Labrenzia sp. VG12: one gene and its partners. The protein of the gene in region 1 interacts with the protein of each later gene in a pairwise test. Links are inferred from orthologs where the notes say so. Each region holds a gene or a part of one and is shown in the gene's direction. Other genes may lie near its edges. The genes, in order: groL, grpE and CHH27_RS10370.

Region 1 (4,663 bases):
GTTAGACGTGCTTCGAAGCAGATCGTATCTGCTGTTCTGGTTGCAGGTGGATTGATCGCGGGTTCGGCTAGTGTGTTTGCCCAATCGGATGCTGATCAACCTTCCCAAGCCTTCCAGGAAGCCCTGGCTGCCTTTGATCAGGTCTGGGCGGCATCGGACCTGGCATTTACCGAAGTGACGTTCACGGATGGTGCCGCGACCGGCTATGGCCAGTATACCCCGCGTGAGAACACTGTCTTCAACGACCAGGAAGCGCTCACTGTCTATGCCGAACCGGTCGGCTACGCTTTCAGACAGGATGGAAGCTCCTATTCCTACGAACTCACCGCCAGTTTCAAGTTGCTGAACCTGTCTGGCCAGGTTCTGGCCGAGCAGGAAAACTTCGCGACATTTGCCGGATCCGGCAGAACCAAAAAACGCGAACTGTCCGCGGCACTGACTTTCCAGTTCAGCGGACTTCCCGTCGGTGACTACAAGCTTGAAACCCGGTTTGAAGATGAAATCGGTGACAGTCAGTCGAGCTTCACCTTGCCATTTTCGGTGACCGGCACCAACTGAGACAACGGCAACATGCCGCTGCGGCCCGCTTCTCTTGATCGGGCGGCCACCTGGCGCCTCCGCATAAAGGCGGAGCGGGATTAAATTCTCGTCACAAAGCATTGACAAGACGGGCTCGGCTCCATAAATCCAGAGCGCTGTTAGCACTCGCCTCAAGGGAGTGCTAATATGCTGCGGGAGGGCCATCCCTTTCGTACCCAATCAACCTCGTAATCATGTCTCGCGCGCTGCCCATTGCGTGGGGCGCGCTCATGAAGGGAAACAGTCTTATGGCATTTCGTCCACTGCACGACCGTGTCGTAGTTCGCCGCGTAGACTCTGAAGAGAAAACCGCTGGCGGCATCATCATTCCGGACACCGCTAAGGAAAAGCCGCAGGAAGGCGAGATCATCGCTGTCGGCACCGGTGCCCGCAAGGACAACGGCGAAATCGTTGCTCTCGATGTCAAGGCAGGCGACCGCGTCCTGTTCGGCAAATGGTCCGGCACCGAAGTCAAGATCGACGGTGAAGACCTCCTGATCATGAAGGAATCCGACATCATGGGCGTGATCGCTTAATCAGCGAACCGCTTCTGATCTCAACTCCATTCCAAATTTAGGTGAGACGATCTCATGTCTGCTAAAGAAGTAAAATTCTCCTCCGACGCCCGTGAGCGTATGCTCAAAGGTGTCGACACCCTGGCAAACGCCGTCAAAGTGACCCTCGGCCCGAAAGGCCGTAACGTTGTCCTCGACAAGGCCTTCGGCGCACCGCGCATCACCAAGGACGGTGTCTCCGTTGCCAAGGAAATCGAACTGGAAGACAAGTTCGAAAACATGGGCGCCCAGATGGTGCGCGAAGTGGCTTCCAAGACCAACGACATCGCTGGTGACGGCACCACCACCGCAACCGTTCTGGCCCAGGCCATCGTCAAGGAAGGCGCCAAGGCTGTTGCTGCCGGCATGAACCCGATGGACCTGAAGCGCGGCGTTGACCTCGCTGCTGCTGAAGCCGTCAAGGCCCTGACCGCTGCTTCCAAGACCATCACAACGTCTGAAGAAGTTGCCCAGGTCGGCACCATCTCCGCAAACGGCGACACGCAGGTTGGCCAGGACATTGCCGAAGCCATGCAGAAGGTCGGCAACGAAGGTGTCATCACCGTCGAGGAAGCCAAGTCCCTGGAAACCGAGCTGGAAGTCGTTGAAGGCATGCAGTTCGACCGCGGCTACCTGTCTCCGTACTTCGTCACCAACGCTGACAAGATGCTGGCTGACCTGGAAAAGCCGTACATCCTGCTGCACGAGAAGAAACTCTCCAACCTGCAGGCCATGCTGCCGATCCTGGAAGCTGTCGTTCAGTCTTCCCGTCCGCTGCTCATCATCGCTGAAGATGTTGAAGGCGAAGCTCTGGCAACCCTCGTTGTCAACAAGCTGCGTGGCGGCCTGAAAATCGCTGCTGTGAAGGCTCCGGGCTTCGGCGACCGCCGCAAGGCCATGCTGGAAGACATCGCCATTCTGACCGGCGGCACCGTCATTTCCGAAGACCTCGGCATCAAGCTCGAAAACGTGACCCTCGACATGCTCGGCACTGCCGAGAAAGTCGCGATCACCAAGGAAACCACCACCATCGTTGATGGCGCTGGCTCCAAGGAAGACATCGACGGCCGCGTTGGTCAGATCAAGGCCCAGATCGAAGAAACCACTTCCGATTACGACCGTGAGAAGCTCCAGGAGCGTCTCGCCAAGCTCGCAGGCGGCGTTGCCGTGATCCGCGTTGGCGGTGCGACCGAAATCGAAGTGAAAGAGAAAAAAGACCGCGTTGACGATGCTCTGAACGCAACCCGCGCTGCCGTTGAAGAAGGCATCGTCCCGGGTGGCGGCACCGCTCTGCTGCGTGCGAAGAAGGCTGTCGAGGCTCTGGCCAACGACAACGCCGACATCGCTGCCGGCATCAAGATCGTCCTGCGCGCTCTGGAAGCTCCGATCCGTCAGATCGCTGAAAACGCTGGTGTCGAAGGCTCCATCGTTGTTGGCAAGATCCAGGAAAACGGCGACGACACCTTCGGTTTCAACGCTCAGACCGAAGAATTCGTCAACATGATCGAAGCCGGCATCATCGACCCGACCAAGGTTGTGCGCACGGCTCTGCAGGACGCAGCTTCCGTTGCCGGCCTCTTGATCACCACCGAAGCCATGGTTGCCGAGCTGCCGAAGAAAGACGCTGCTCCGGCCATGCCGGGTGGCGACATGGGCGGCATGGGCGGCATGGGCTTCTAAGAAGCCTGACGCTTGTGAATTACGGAAAGGGCGGCTCTCGGGCCGCCCTTTTTGCGTGATGCGCCGCCCATGCATTTCAGATTTGCGCCACGAGGCAGTACCGTGGACGGCATCGGCTTCCACGAAGTCCGATCCCTTGGGACTTGCGGCAAGAGCAGTTTTCGAGCCGTTTGTCTTGATTTCCAGGAAAACCTGCTCGGGCATGAACCGCGCCTATTGCGCTGAAACCGACCGGAGCACCTGCTGGATATCTGCCTTGAGGTTCTCTGCCCTCAGGATCAGCGTTTCCAGTTTCTGCACCGTCTCCCTCGCACCGACTTCGCCGTACCAGAAGAAGTGATTGCCCGGAACGCGCGCGTTGAGCACACCGGAGGTCGCGGCGTTCATGCTGTCCATCAGCTTCTGCCACGCCAGCGGCCCGATTTCTTCGGACTTCGCGAGGACCGGCAGCACCAGGTTCCGGTAAAGATGCTGGACCTGATAAAGGCCCCAGTTTCCACGGTCGGTCAGGGCATGGTCGTTGTCCAATACCTTGTCTCCGGAAATCGTCACCACGAAGGGAAAGTCCGTGACCTTCAAGGCCCCGGTATCGGCCATGGCCCACTGAAGATCCTCAACGAATTTTCCGTCCTGATAGCGTGAAGCGATCATGATGGCGTTGAGCGCCACTGGAATATGGCCCAGAACATCGCTTTCAAATCGCGCCCAGGGCATGATTTCGTGACCGTTCAACTTGTCCTGCGCAACAACATATTTCCTGAAAAGGTCGTAGAACTGAGGCGCTGCCGACAGGCCGTTGTCAGCCCTAGAGATCGCACCGGGTGCAGCCAGGAGCAGAGGAACCGGCGGTGTCGACGCCAGAGACACATAGAGGCGCATATCAAGTCCAGCCGCCTGTGAAGCTTCATGGACCGATTGTGCGATCTGGCCACCCGCGCTCCATCCCAGCACGATCACTTCACCGGACAGGCCATGTTGATCAATGTAGTGTCTTGCCGTGGCGGCGACCTGTTTGCCCCAGTCCCGGATCGAATAGGCCGGATAGACTTTCGAGTAGACCTTGTTGTCCGTCGGATAGGAGGCACCGAGGAACGAATATCCTGCCTCTCCCAGCCAATGTGCCAGGAAATCAGCCTCGTTGCCTCCCGGATATCCATAGGCAACACGCGCCAGATGAAACCCGCCGGGCACGAAGATGACGAGCGGCTTCTTGGGATCTCCGGCCTTGAAATGAGTCAGCGTCTCAATGCCGTTGGTCAACAGCATTTCTTCGCCAGGATAAAGGCCGGAATTTGTGCCGGCTTTCTCGACCTTCCAGACTTCGCCGGCCTGTGCGGCAATCGCGGGAAGTGCCGCCAGCGCAATCAGGAAGAGCCCAAACATCCTAGTCATCGTTTCCTCCCGGTTCCGGTGATTGCGCCTGCCCTAAAGCCACCAGGGACGATCGCAGAAGATACTCAGAAAACCAAAACCAGCGGAGATAGACAACAAGCCTGCGGTCAAGGCCGGCCACCATTCCTGTCCACCGGCTCTCCCTTCCGAAGAACCTGCGTCGGGAGAAACCAACAGATCGAGTGGCAAGGGAGGAGCCTGCCAATCGGCAATCCAGAGACTTGTCTTCTCTGGGCCCTTTGCAGAATCTTCCATGCGCGGCACTTGTGCGGTCATCGGGTGAAGGTAACCTGATACGTTTTCATAGTAGAAATCCGCGCTGACATGCGGATAGGCATCTCTTTGGCCCGAGAAGAAAAGCGCAAATCCGCACAGCACAATCAAGCAGGCAAACACTCTGAACCCCACCAGCCCTGCCCTTTGAATGGACGGGAGCCGGATTGTCCGTCTGCGTTCAA
Region 2 (4,706 bases), 710 kb from region 1 along the record:
CGGGAACTGAAGGAACGCGACATTCCGGCTGCCGGCAGCGACAGGCTGGTGTTGACGGACCACATCGCGGTCAAGGATCTGGCCGCGCTTGGCCGGTTCCTGCTGCTGCCGGAAGACGATCTGTCGCTTGCCTGCGTGTTGAAAAGCCCGCTCTTCGGCTTGGGAGACGAGGATCTCTTCCAGATCGCCCGGGAGACGCCTGACAAGGTCCGGCCGGGCACGCTCTGGCAGATGCTGGTCAAGCGGTCCGAGACCAGCGAGACCTGGAAACAGGTCCGGGCAAGGCTTGAGGATTGGCGCGCCCGCGCCGACTTCGTGCCGCCCTATGAATTTTATGCCCGCCTGCTGGGGGCCGATGGCGGTCGAAAGGCCTTCCGGTCCCGGCTCGGGGTTGAAGTCGATGACGTTCTCGACGAGTTCCTGGCACTGACCATGGCCTATGAACAGGCCGGCACGCCTGGTCTTGAAGGGTTCCTTGCCTGGATGGCGGCGGCCCCGACGGAGATCAAGCGTGAGCTGACCAACACCAAGGGCATGGTCCGGATCATGACGGTGCACGGGTCCAAGGGGCTTGAGGCGCGGATCGTCATTCTGGTGGATCCGGGTGCTGCGCCGGTCAGCGCGATCCATGATCCGTCTTTTCTGCCGCATCCGCGTCTGAACAATGATCTTTTGCCGCCGGCGCTTGTATGGCTACCGCCAAAGGCTGATCGCACAAGCTGGCACGACGAGACCGTTGATGCGTTGCGGGCGGCCCAGGAAGAGGAATATCGGCGGCTTTTGTATGTGGCACTGACACGCGCCGAAGACCGGCTGATTGTCTGTGGCTGGGAGCCGAAACGCGGTGCCCATGAAAACTGCTGGTATTCCATGGTGTCGCGGTCCCTGAAACCGGGAGCGCAGGAACTGTTTGGTCCGGACGGCGCTGTATCAGGGTGGCGCTGGCAGAAGGACGGGGCGGGCACACATCCGGCCTCCGGGACTGTCTCCAGGGTCCCTGAAGCGTCCGAAGAGACAGCGCCGCCACTGCCTGCATGGCTGTCGGAACCGGTACGGCCGCTGCCGAAAAAGAAGCGCCTGCAGCCTTCAAGAGCCTTCGAGGCGATGGAGGAGAAAGAGGGGATTGATCCCGTGCCGGCAGTCTCCAGGCTTCAGGCGGGACGGGACCCGGCCTCCTGGCCGCTGGAGCGGGGACGGCTGGTTCACCGCCTGTTGGAGCTCCTGCCCGACCTTGTGGCGGGCGAGCGGATGCAGGCTGCGGAAAACTATCTCGATCAGGCGCTGCGCCCGGAATTCATCTCCCGTCGCGAGCGCTTGCTGGAAGAGGTCGCGCGCATTCTGGACGACCCTGAATTCGCGCCGCTGTTTGCGGCCCGGGCACGAGCCGAGGTGCCTGTCGTTGGCACGATTCGCATTGCCGATGGCACGGAGGTCGAAATCTCCGGGCAGATCGACCGGCTTCTGGTTGAGGATAACCGGGTTGTGATTGTGGATTACAAGACGAATTTTCATCCGCCGGAAGAGGTTGCGGAAGTTCCTCTCGAATATCGCGCACAGCTTTGTGTTTACAGGGAAATGCTGAAGCAGATTTATCCGGGCCGGGACATTTCCGCCTGTCTTTTGTGGACCTCCGGCCCTTCCCTGATGGAAATCCCGGCGGCAATGCTCGACGAGACCTTTGCCGGATTGCGGCCTGACGGCACAGCCGCTTGACGCCGCGCCTCTTGCTTCCTACGTTCGTGCCAACTGACGCGCTTACATAGTGTAGGCGTGACCCCCAGACCTACGAGATCTAGTTATGGCAACCACGCAAGTCACCGATGCCTCCTTTGAGGCGGAAGTTCTGAATTCCGACGCTCCGGTCGTCGTCGACTTCTGGGCCGAATGGTGCGGCCCCTGTAAGATGATCGCTCCGGCACTTGAGGAAATCTCCGAAGAGATGGACGGCCAGGTGAAGATCACCAAGCTGAACATCGACGAAAACCAGGACATGGCCATGAAATATGGCGTCCGCTCCATCCCGATGCTGATCCTGTTCAAGGGTGGTGAGCCGATGGCGCAACAGATCGGTGCTGCGCCGAAAGGCAAGCTGTCCGACTGGATCAAGAGCGCCCTTTAAGAAATGATCTTCCTGCGGCCCACCGGCGGCAGGCCATATGAGCGCGGCCGGCGGATATGCGAAAGCTTATCCGCCGATCCTCTTTGAAATGGCCGGCAATTGGTATAAAGCAGCCGCATTGGATTTTAGCCAGACGGACCATTCATGAGTGACGAGAACAAATCCCCGGAAGAACAGCCGGCAGACGTGACGCCGGAAACCGAAGCCGCGGCCGGTGAAACCGGTGCTGACGCGACCGGCATGGATCCACTCGAACTGCTGCAGACGGAAAATGCCGACCTCAAGGACCGGGCACTCCGTGCCATGGCCGAGATGGAAAACCTGCGCCGCCGCACGGAGAAGGAAATCAAGGACGCCCGCCAATATGCGGTCTCCGGTTTTGCGCGCGACATGCTGACCGTTTCTGACAATCTGCGCCGCGCGTTGGAAGCCCTGCCGGAAGATGACCGCAAGAACGCCGATGCCGGCGTTGCCTCGCTGATCGAAGGTGTTGAGATGATCGAACGCGATCTGCTCAACCAGCTGGAGAAAAACGGCGTCAAGAAACTCAACCCGGAAGGCCAGAAATTCGACCCGAATTTCCACCAGGCCATGTTCGAGGTACCGAACACGGAAGTGCCGAACAACACCGTGGTTCAGGTCATGCAGGCCGGCTATGTCATCGGCGAGCGCGTCCTGCGACCGGCCATGGTCGGTGTCTCCAAGGGCGGGCCGAAGGACGTTGCCCAGGCACCGGCGGATGCCGCTGGTGAAGCCGGGCAGACTGTCGACAAGAGCGCCTGATCGCGCCATCGTCTTTCTTTGAAAGAAGCCACTTCCGCCAGTCGCGGGAGTGGTTTTTTTTCGGCCGGCGTTGGTAAGCTTCGCCTTTGCGGGGCTTGTCCCTGTAGTCCTTGCCCTGAAAGGGAGTTACAACACGCTTTTTCCATCGGGGAAGAAGTGGCGAGGCTCATAGATCAAGTCATGGGGTGACGGCAAACCGGAAAGCTGGCTGACCCGAACCTGGTCTTGCGGTCCAACGAGTGAAAAGGGGCACCATGCTGCTGCAGATGCTGGATTATCTCGGCGTTGCCGTTTTTGCGATCACGGGCGGCATCATGGCGTCGCGCAAGCAGCTCGATTTCATCGCGTTTCTGTTCTTTGCCACCCTGACCGGCATTGGCGGCGGCACGCTCCGCGATCTGCTTCTTGGCGTGCCGGTGTTCTGGGTCCAGAATGAAACCTATCTGCTGGTCTGCCTCGCGGTCAGCGTTTTTGTCTGGTTCTTTGCCGACTGGATCGAGTCCTTGAACAAGCCGCTTCGCTGGGCCGACGCAGTCGGGATCGCCGCTTATTCCGTGATGGGGGCTGCCAAGGCCCTGTCGGTCGGTGACACAATCCTGGTAGCAGTCCTGATGGGAGTTGCAACGGCAACATTCGGCGGCGTCCTGAGGGACACGATTGCCCGTGAACCGTCTTCCATCGTCAAATCCGAGATCTATGTCAGCGCGGCATTTGCCGGCGCGGGAAGTTATGTCCTGCTGGTGCAAGTGGATCTGCCGCAAGTCGCCTGTGCCCTTCTGGCCGGTGCGATCGCACTGATCCTGCGTGGCGGCGCTATTTTGCGGGGATGGACCTTGCCCGGCTATCGCGCCGGCAAGCGCAGCTAATTGGCAGGGCGTCCCGATATTGACAAAAATCGCGATGAAATTGCGTTATGTCACAGGTCTGTCCGTCGGTCCGCAGTAGGATCAACACAGCCTCAGGGTGCAATTTCACAAATGGAGGATGGAGAAGATCATGGCCGAGCACGGTATCTTCTACTGGAACGAGCTGATGACGCGCGACACCCAGAAAGCCAAGGATTTCTATGGCAAGACTCTCGGGTGGACCTTCACCGAAATGCCGATGGAAGACGGCACCTATGTCGTGGCCAACCTCGGTGACAAGCCGGTCGGTGGCTTTTTCCCGATGAATGCGCCCCATTTCGACGGCATACCGGAACACTGGATGTCCTACATTGCCGTCGACAATATCGACGAGCGACTGGAGCTTGCAAAGGCCCATGGCGCGGAAGTCATGCGTCCTCCCTTTGATGTGCCCGGCATCGGCCGCATCGCAATCCTGAAGGATGTCGGTGGCGCGGTTCAAGGCTGGATGACACCTGCCGAGATGGCCGGCTGAGTATTCAGCAGTCGTTGTCCGAAGAAAAAAGGCCGGATTGCAGGATCCGGCCTTTTCGTTATCCTATGTTCCGCGCCTTTTGCCGATGCTCATAGAACGTTGATTTCGACGCTGTCGGCGAGAGTGTTGGCGATGAAACAGTAGCGATGAGCTCGCGCCTGCATTTCTCCCAACTGGCTTGCGTCAACTTCGAAACCTGTGTCGAAGCGCACCTTCGGATGCAGGTCGATCCGTGTCACGGACATCTGTCCCCTCGCATTTTTTCCCAGATGGGCGACCGCCTGGTCGTGATAGCTGGCGACAGGCCAGCCCGCCTTGGCTGACAGCGCGAGAAACGTCATCATGTGGCAACTGGAGAGCGCGGCAGCGAGGGCCTGTTCGGGATTGGTATTTTCTGGATCACCGCCCCAGTCCGGGGCGGCAT
Region 3 (4,691 bases), 3.3 Mb from region 1 along the record:
CTTCAGTTGCCGGGGAAAGCCATTCCGCGGCGCCGGAAATGAAGTCGGCGATGACGGCGTCCAGAGAGATGCCCCGGCCGGAAATGAACACACCGGTCTGACCGGTTGCACAGAAGGAACTCTTGTAGCCACGCTCGTTCATGGCCTTGTCCATGGCAAGCGCGGTGTATTTCTTGCCGACCGAACAATCGGTGCCGACGGCCAGGATGCGCTTGCCCGGCCGCTTGGTGCCCTTGCCGGTGGCGAAGGTTTCCGTGTTGTGGCGTACGTCGTGGAGCTGGCGGCCATTTTCTTCCGCCGCCGCCCTGATTGCAGGAATGCTGGCCAGGCGCACATGAAGACCCGAGGCGACGTCGAGCCCGGCCCTGAGCGCAGCCACGATCGAATCGACCCAATGGTCCGGAAGCTGGCCGCCGGCATTGACGGCGCCGATGACAAGGGTCCGGGCGCCGGCAGCGGCTCCGTCTGAAATACTTGTGTCCGGCAGGCCGGTGTCGGCGGCGCAGCCATCAAGCCGCACCTGCCCGAGACACCAGTCCCTGCGCCAATCGACGATGCCGATGGCGGTTTTTGCCGCTAGGGCATCGGGAACGTCACCGAGGAACAAAAGGTAAGGACGGGCAATTTCCATGGACAAAGCTTTCAAGTGGCTGCTGGACGTTAAACTTCTCCATCAGGTATACGAGGGATGACGAACCAGCGGCAAGAGGGCAGCCAGCCGGAATGGCATTCTTGGAGAAAAACACGGCACCGACGATTGCGTTAGAGGCGGACGGTGCCGAGCATCAGCTTCTGGCCCTTTCCGGCGACTGGACCGTCAGCACCATTGGTGAGGCCGAAAGAGACCTTGCCGAGCTGAATGTGGCCCGGGACCAACTGACCTGTATCGACGTCTCGGGCATCGATCATCTGGATACGAGCGGCGCCTGGCTGATCCACCGCACGCGCGGCCGGCTGGAGTTCAAGGGACGACGCGTCGGGCTGACGGGTGTCACGCCCGTGCGCCAGACGCTGTTTGACGAGATCGAACGGCATCACCCGCCGAGCTGGAAACCGGACCGCAGCGGCTTTTCCATTGTCGGTTTCCTGGAAACGACCGGCCGCCAGATGGTGGACGTCTACAAAGACGCCATGGCCATGCTGCATATTCTGGGCTCGCTCGGTCTGGTTCTGTCTACGGTATTGTTGCACCCCAAGCGCCTGCGCAGCATTTCCATTGCCGTGCAATTCGAACGCAGCTGCATCGGGGCGGTGCCGATCGTGGCGCTGATGAGTTTCCTGATCGGTGCGATCATTTCCCAGCAGGGTGGTTTTTATCTCCGGCAATTCGGGGCGGACATCTATGTTGTCGACCTGGCCGGTATCCTGGTGCTGCGCGAAATCGGCGTCATCCTGACGGCCATCATGGTGGCCGGCCGGTCCGGGTCGGCCTTTACGGCGGAACTCGGGGCCATGCGCATGCAGGAGGAGGTCGACGCTCTCCATGTGATCGGTCTCAACGTGACCGAAGTGCTGGTGCTGCCGCGCATTCTGGCGCTGATGATTGCCTTGCCCATCCTGACCTTCATTGCCGATATGGCGGCGCTTTTCGGATCGGGTATCGTGACCTGGGTCTATCTCGACATACCGCCGGCGGCCTTTCTGACCCAGCTTCAGGCAGCGATCACCATCGATACGCTGGTGGTCGGCCTGGTCAAGGCACCGTTCATGGCCCTGATCATCGGCCTGATTGCCTGTGTGGAAGGTCTGAAGGTTGAAGGGTCCTCTGAATCGCTCGGGCGCCATACGACCATGTCCGTGGTCAAGGCCATTTTCCTGGTCATCGTGGTGGACGGTTTCTTCGCCATGTTCTTCGCGGCCATTGGAGTGTGACCGGATTTATGAAGATGCGCGCACCCGACACCAGCGTCAAAACCACCGTTTCAACCGGTGAAGATGCCGATTACGTGCTGTCCGTCCGCGACATCACCGTCGGTTTCGGCTCGAAGATCATCCTGCAGGATCTGGACCTGGACGTTCGCCGCGGAGAGGTTCTTGGCTTCGTCGGCGGCTCGGGAACGGGCAAATCCGTTCTGATGCGTACAATCCTGGGCCTCACGCCCAAACGGACGGGACTGATCTCGGTGTTCGGGCACGATCTATCCACGGCGAACGACAAGGAACGCAAGGCCATCGAGCGCCGTTGGGGTGTCCTGTTCCAGCAAGGTGCGCTGTTTTCATCACTGACGGTCAAACAGAACATCCAGGTGCCGATGCGCGAGCACCTGAAGCTGTCGCCGCAGCTGATGGACGAACTGGCGGGACTGAAGCTTGAACTGGTCGGTCTGCCCCAGGATGCCGCAGACAAACTGCCATCGGAACTCTCCGGCGGCATGGTCAAGCGTGCCAGCCTGGCCCGCGCTCTTGCACTTGATCCGGATTTGGTGTTTCTGGACGAGCCGACGTCCGGTCTGGACCCGATCGGGGCGGCTGCTTTTGATTCGCTGATTGCAAACCTGAGTTCGACTCTCGGATTGACCGTTTATATGGTCACCCATGACCTCGACAGCCTGCATTCCATCTGCGATCGCATTGCTGTTCTTGGGAAAAAGCGTGTTCTGGCGATCGGAACACTGGACGATATGATGAAAAACGATGATCCATGGATCACGTCATACTTCCGCGGAGAGCGGGCACTGCGCCGAGTATAGGTTGGACTGACTGAATGGAAACCCGGGCAAGCTACATTCTGATCGGCGCTTTCATGGTTGCCATCCTGTTCGGTGCGTTCGGGTTTGTTTACTGGAAGGCTGTCTCTGCCGAGTCGCGCCAGAACGTGGAACTGAAAATCCTCTACCCCGGTCCGGTGACCGGATTGCCGGTCGGGGGGCAGGTGCTGTTCAACGGCATCAAGGTCGGCGACGTCAAGTCGCTGGACTTTGCCCCCGGCGACCCGACCAAGGTCGTCGCCACGGTCAGTATCCGGCCATCGACACCGCTGCGCGAAGATACCAAGGCGACCCTGAATTTCACCGGCCTGACCGGCGTCGCCTATGTGGACCTGACCGGCGGCACATCCGATTCCCCGCTGCTTCTGGGGCGGGAGGACGGCAAGGTGCCTGTCATCGAGGCCGAACGGTCCTTCTTTGACGACATTGTCGATGGAGCGCGTGACGTTCTGAAACGCGCCGATTCGACGATGAAGACCATCGATGACCTTCTGAAGGACAACGAGCCGGCGATCACCGAAATCGTCCAGAATGTCGAAACCTTCTCCGGCGCGCTTGCCGCCAACTCCGACGGCGTCAAGGATTTCATGGCGAGTATCGGCAAGGCCTCTGAATCCTTCTCCAGCCTGTCGGGACGCCTTGAGAAACTGGTTGATCAAGGTGAACGTCTTCTGGCTGCGGTTCCGTCCGACAAGGTGACGGCGATCGTTGACGATCTGAGCAAGTTCTCGCAAAGCCTCGGCAATGCCAGCAAGGATATCGATCTGCTTGTGGCCGACGCCCAGAATGCGGCCAAGGAACTGGAGACCTTCACCAAGAACCTGAATGCCGGTCTCGACAACGTGCACAAGATTGTTGACGCTGTGAAGCCGGAAGACATCGAGAAGGTCATGGCGGGGGCTGCCGCGCTGGGCGATGTGCTTGAAAAACGGTCCGGCGACATCGACAAGCTGGTCACGGCAACCAGCGAAACCATGCAGAATGTCAATCAGATCGTCGAAGTCGTGCAGCAGCGGGAAGGCACGGTCGTGGAGATCCTGGAAGGCAGCCGCGATGTGGTGGCCAAGGTCGACACAATCATGACACGGGGCGTCGAAATTGCCGCTGCGATCGATCCGCTTCAAATCGATCAGGTGGTCAACAACGTTTCAGTCTTCACGGAAGGCATGAACGCCTCCCTGCTGCGTGTCGATGAGATCCTGGCAAGTGTTGACCCGGACCAGATTGGTCAGACTGTCGACAACGTTTCCAGCATCGTCGACAACTTCAACAATCAGCAGACCCAGATCAACGAGATCATCGCCTCCACCAAGTCGACGGTACAGAATTTTGAAGCTGTCTCCGCGACCGTACGGGGGCAGGATGACCGGATCGCGGCGCTGATCACGGATGTTCAGGCCGCAGCAGAACGGTTCTCGACAACGCTGGAAACGGCCAATGATCTCATGAAGGCGGTTGATCCGGAGAAAGTCGCGAATATTGTCGGTTCGGTCGAAACCGCGGCCTCCGGTCTTGCCAATCCGGAAGACGGCATTCCGGCGATCCTGCAGAGCGCACGCAAGGCGGCCGACAATGTTCAGCAGATGACGGCAAACCTGGAGAAGCGCACGCCGGATGTCGATCAGATCATCACCGATGCCAAGCAGATGACCGCGACGCTGAATGCAACCTCCGTGAGGGTCGAGAGCCTGGTGGAGAAGGTCTCGACCATGGTCGATGGGGACGGCGAAGGCCTGATCAAGGAAGCGACCCTGGCGGCCCAGGCGATCCGCAAGATCGCGGTTGCCTTTGAAAGCAGGGCGGATTCGATTGCCGGCGGACTTTCCAAGTTCGCGACGCAAGGATCTGCCGATTTCACGGCAGCTCTGGCGCAGGTCAACCGCACGCTGATCTCGATCCAGCGCGCTGCTGAAAGTTTCGAACGCAGTCCGAACCGGGTGATTTTCGGTGGAGAGGACGTGCCGACCTATTCAGGCGGGCGGC

Evidence for each region.
Region 2: the proteins of groL (region 1) and grpE interact in binary tests that used the Escherichia coli proteins (3 or more experiments, as listed by UniProt). The link is inferred for Labrenzia sp. VG12 from one-to-one orthologs.
Region 3: the proteins of groL (region 1) and CHH27_RS10370 interact in binary tests that used the Escherichia coli proteins (3 or more experiments, as listed by UniProt). The link is inferred for Labrenzia sp. VG12 from one-to-one orthologs.

Annotation. Positions count from the first base shown.
Region 1 is NZ_CP022529.1:5,495,901-5,500,563, reverse strand. Bases 620-3,491 are described here. They hold groL (chaperonin GroEL), read left to right. Parts: upstream 620-1,169; coding sequence 1,170-2,813; downstream 2,814-3,491. Other genes in these bases: CHH27_RS25355 (alpha/beta hydrolase), read right to left, coding at 3,027-3,491; groES (co-chaperone GroES), read left to right, coding at 828-1,115. Also shown: CHH27_RS25370 (hypothetical protein), read left to right, coding at 1-558; more of CHH27_RS25355, read right to left, coding at 3,492-4,205; CHH27_RS25350 (hypothetical protein), read right to left, coding at 4,239-4,601.
Region 2 is NZ_CP022529.1:4,784,648-4,789,353, forward strand. Bases 1,168-4,082 are described here. They hold grpE (nucleotide exchange factor GrpE), read left to right. Parts: upstream 1,168-2,263; coding sequence 2,264-2,902; downstream 2,903-4,082. Other genes in these bases: addA (double-strand break repair helicase AddA), read left to right, coding at 1,168-1,713; trxA (thioredoxin), read left to right, coding at 1,799-2,119; CHH27_RS22165 (trimeric intracellular cation channel family protein), read left to right, coding at 3,157-3,768; CHH27_RS22170 (VOC family protein), read left to right, coding at 3,899-4,082. Also shown: more of addA, read left to right, coding at 1-1,167; more of CHH27_RS22170, read left to right, coding at 4,083-4,282; CHH27_RS22175 (OsmC family protein), read right to left, coding at 4,372-4,706. UniProt on the Escherichia coli protein: Participates actively in the response to hyperosmotic and heat shock by preventing the aggregation of stress-denatured proteins, in association with DnaK and GrpE. It is the nucleotide exchange factor for DnaK and may function as a thermosensor.
Region 3 is NZ_CP022529.1:2,218,722-2,223,412, reverse strand. Bases 889-3,788 are described here. They hold CHH27_RS10370 (ABC transporter ATP-binding protein), read left to right. Parts: upstream 889-1,886; coding sequence 1,887-2,690; downstream 2,691-3,788. Other genes in these bases: CHH27_RS10365 (MlaD family protein), read left to right, coding at 2,705-3,788; CHH27_RS10375 (ABC transporter permease), read left to right, coding at 889-1,872. Outside these bases: N-acetyltransferase DgcN, read right to left, coding at 1-631; more of CHH27_RS10375, read left to right, coding at 724-888; more of CHH27_RS10365, read left to right, coding at 3,789-4,691. UniProt on the Escherichia coli protein: Part of the ABC transporter complex MlaFEDB, which is involved in a phospholipid transport pathway that maintains lipid asymmetry in the outer membrane by retrograde trafficking of phospholipids from the outer membrane to the inner membrane.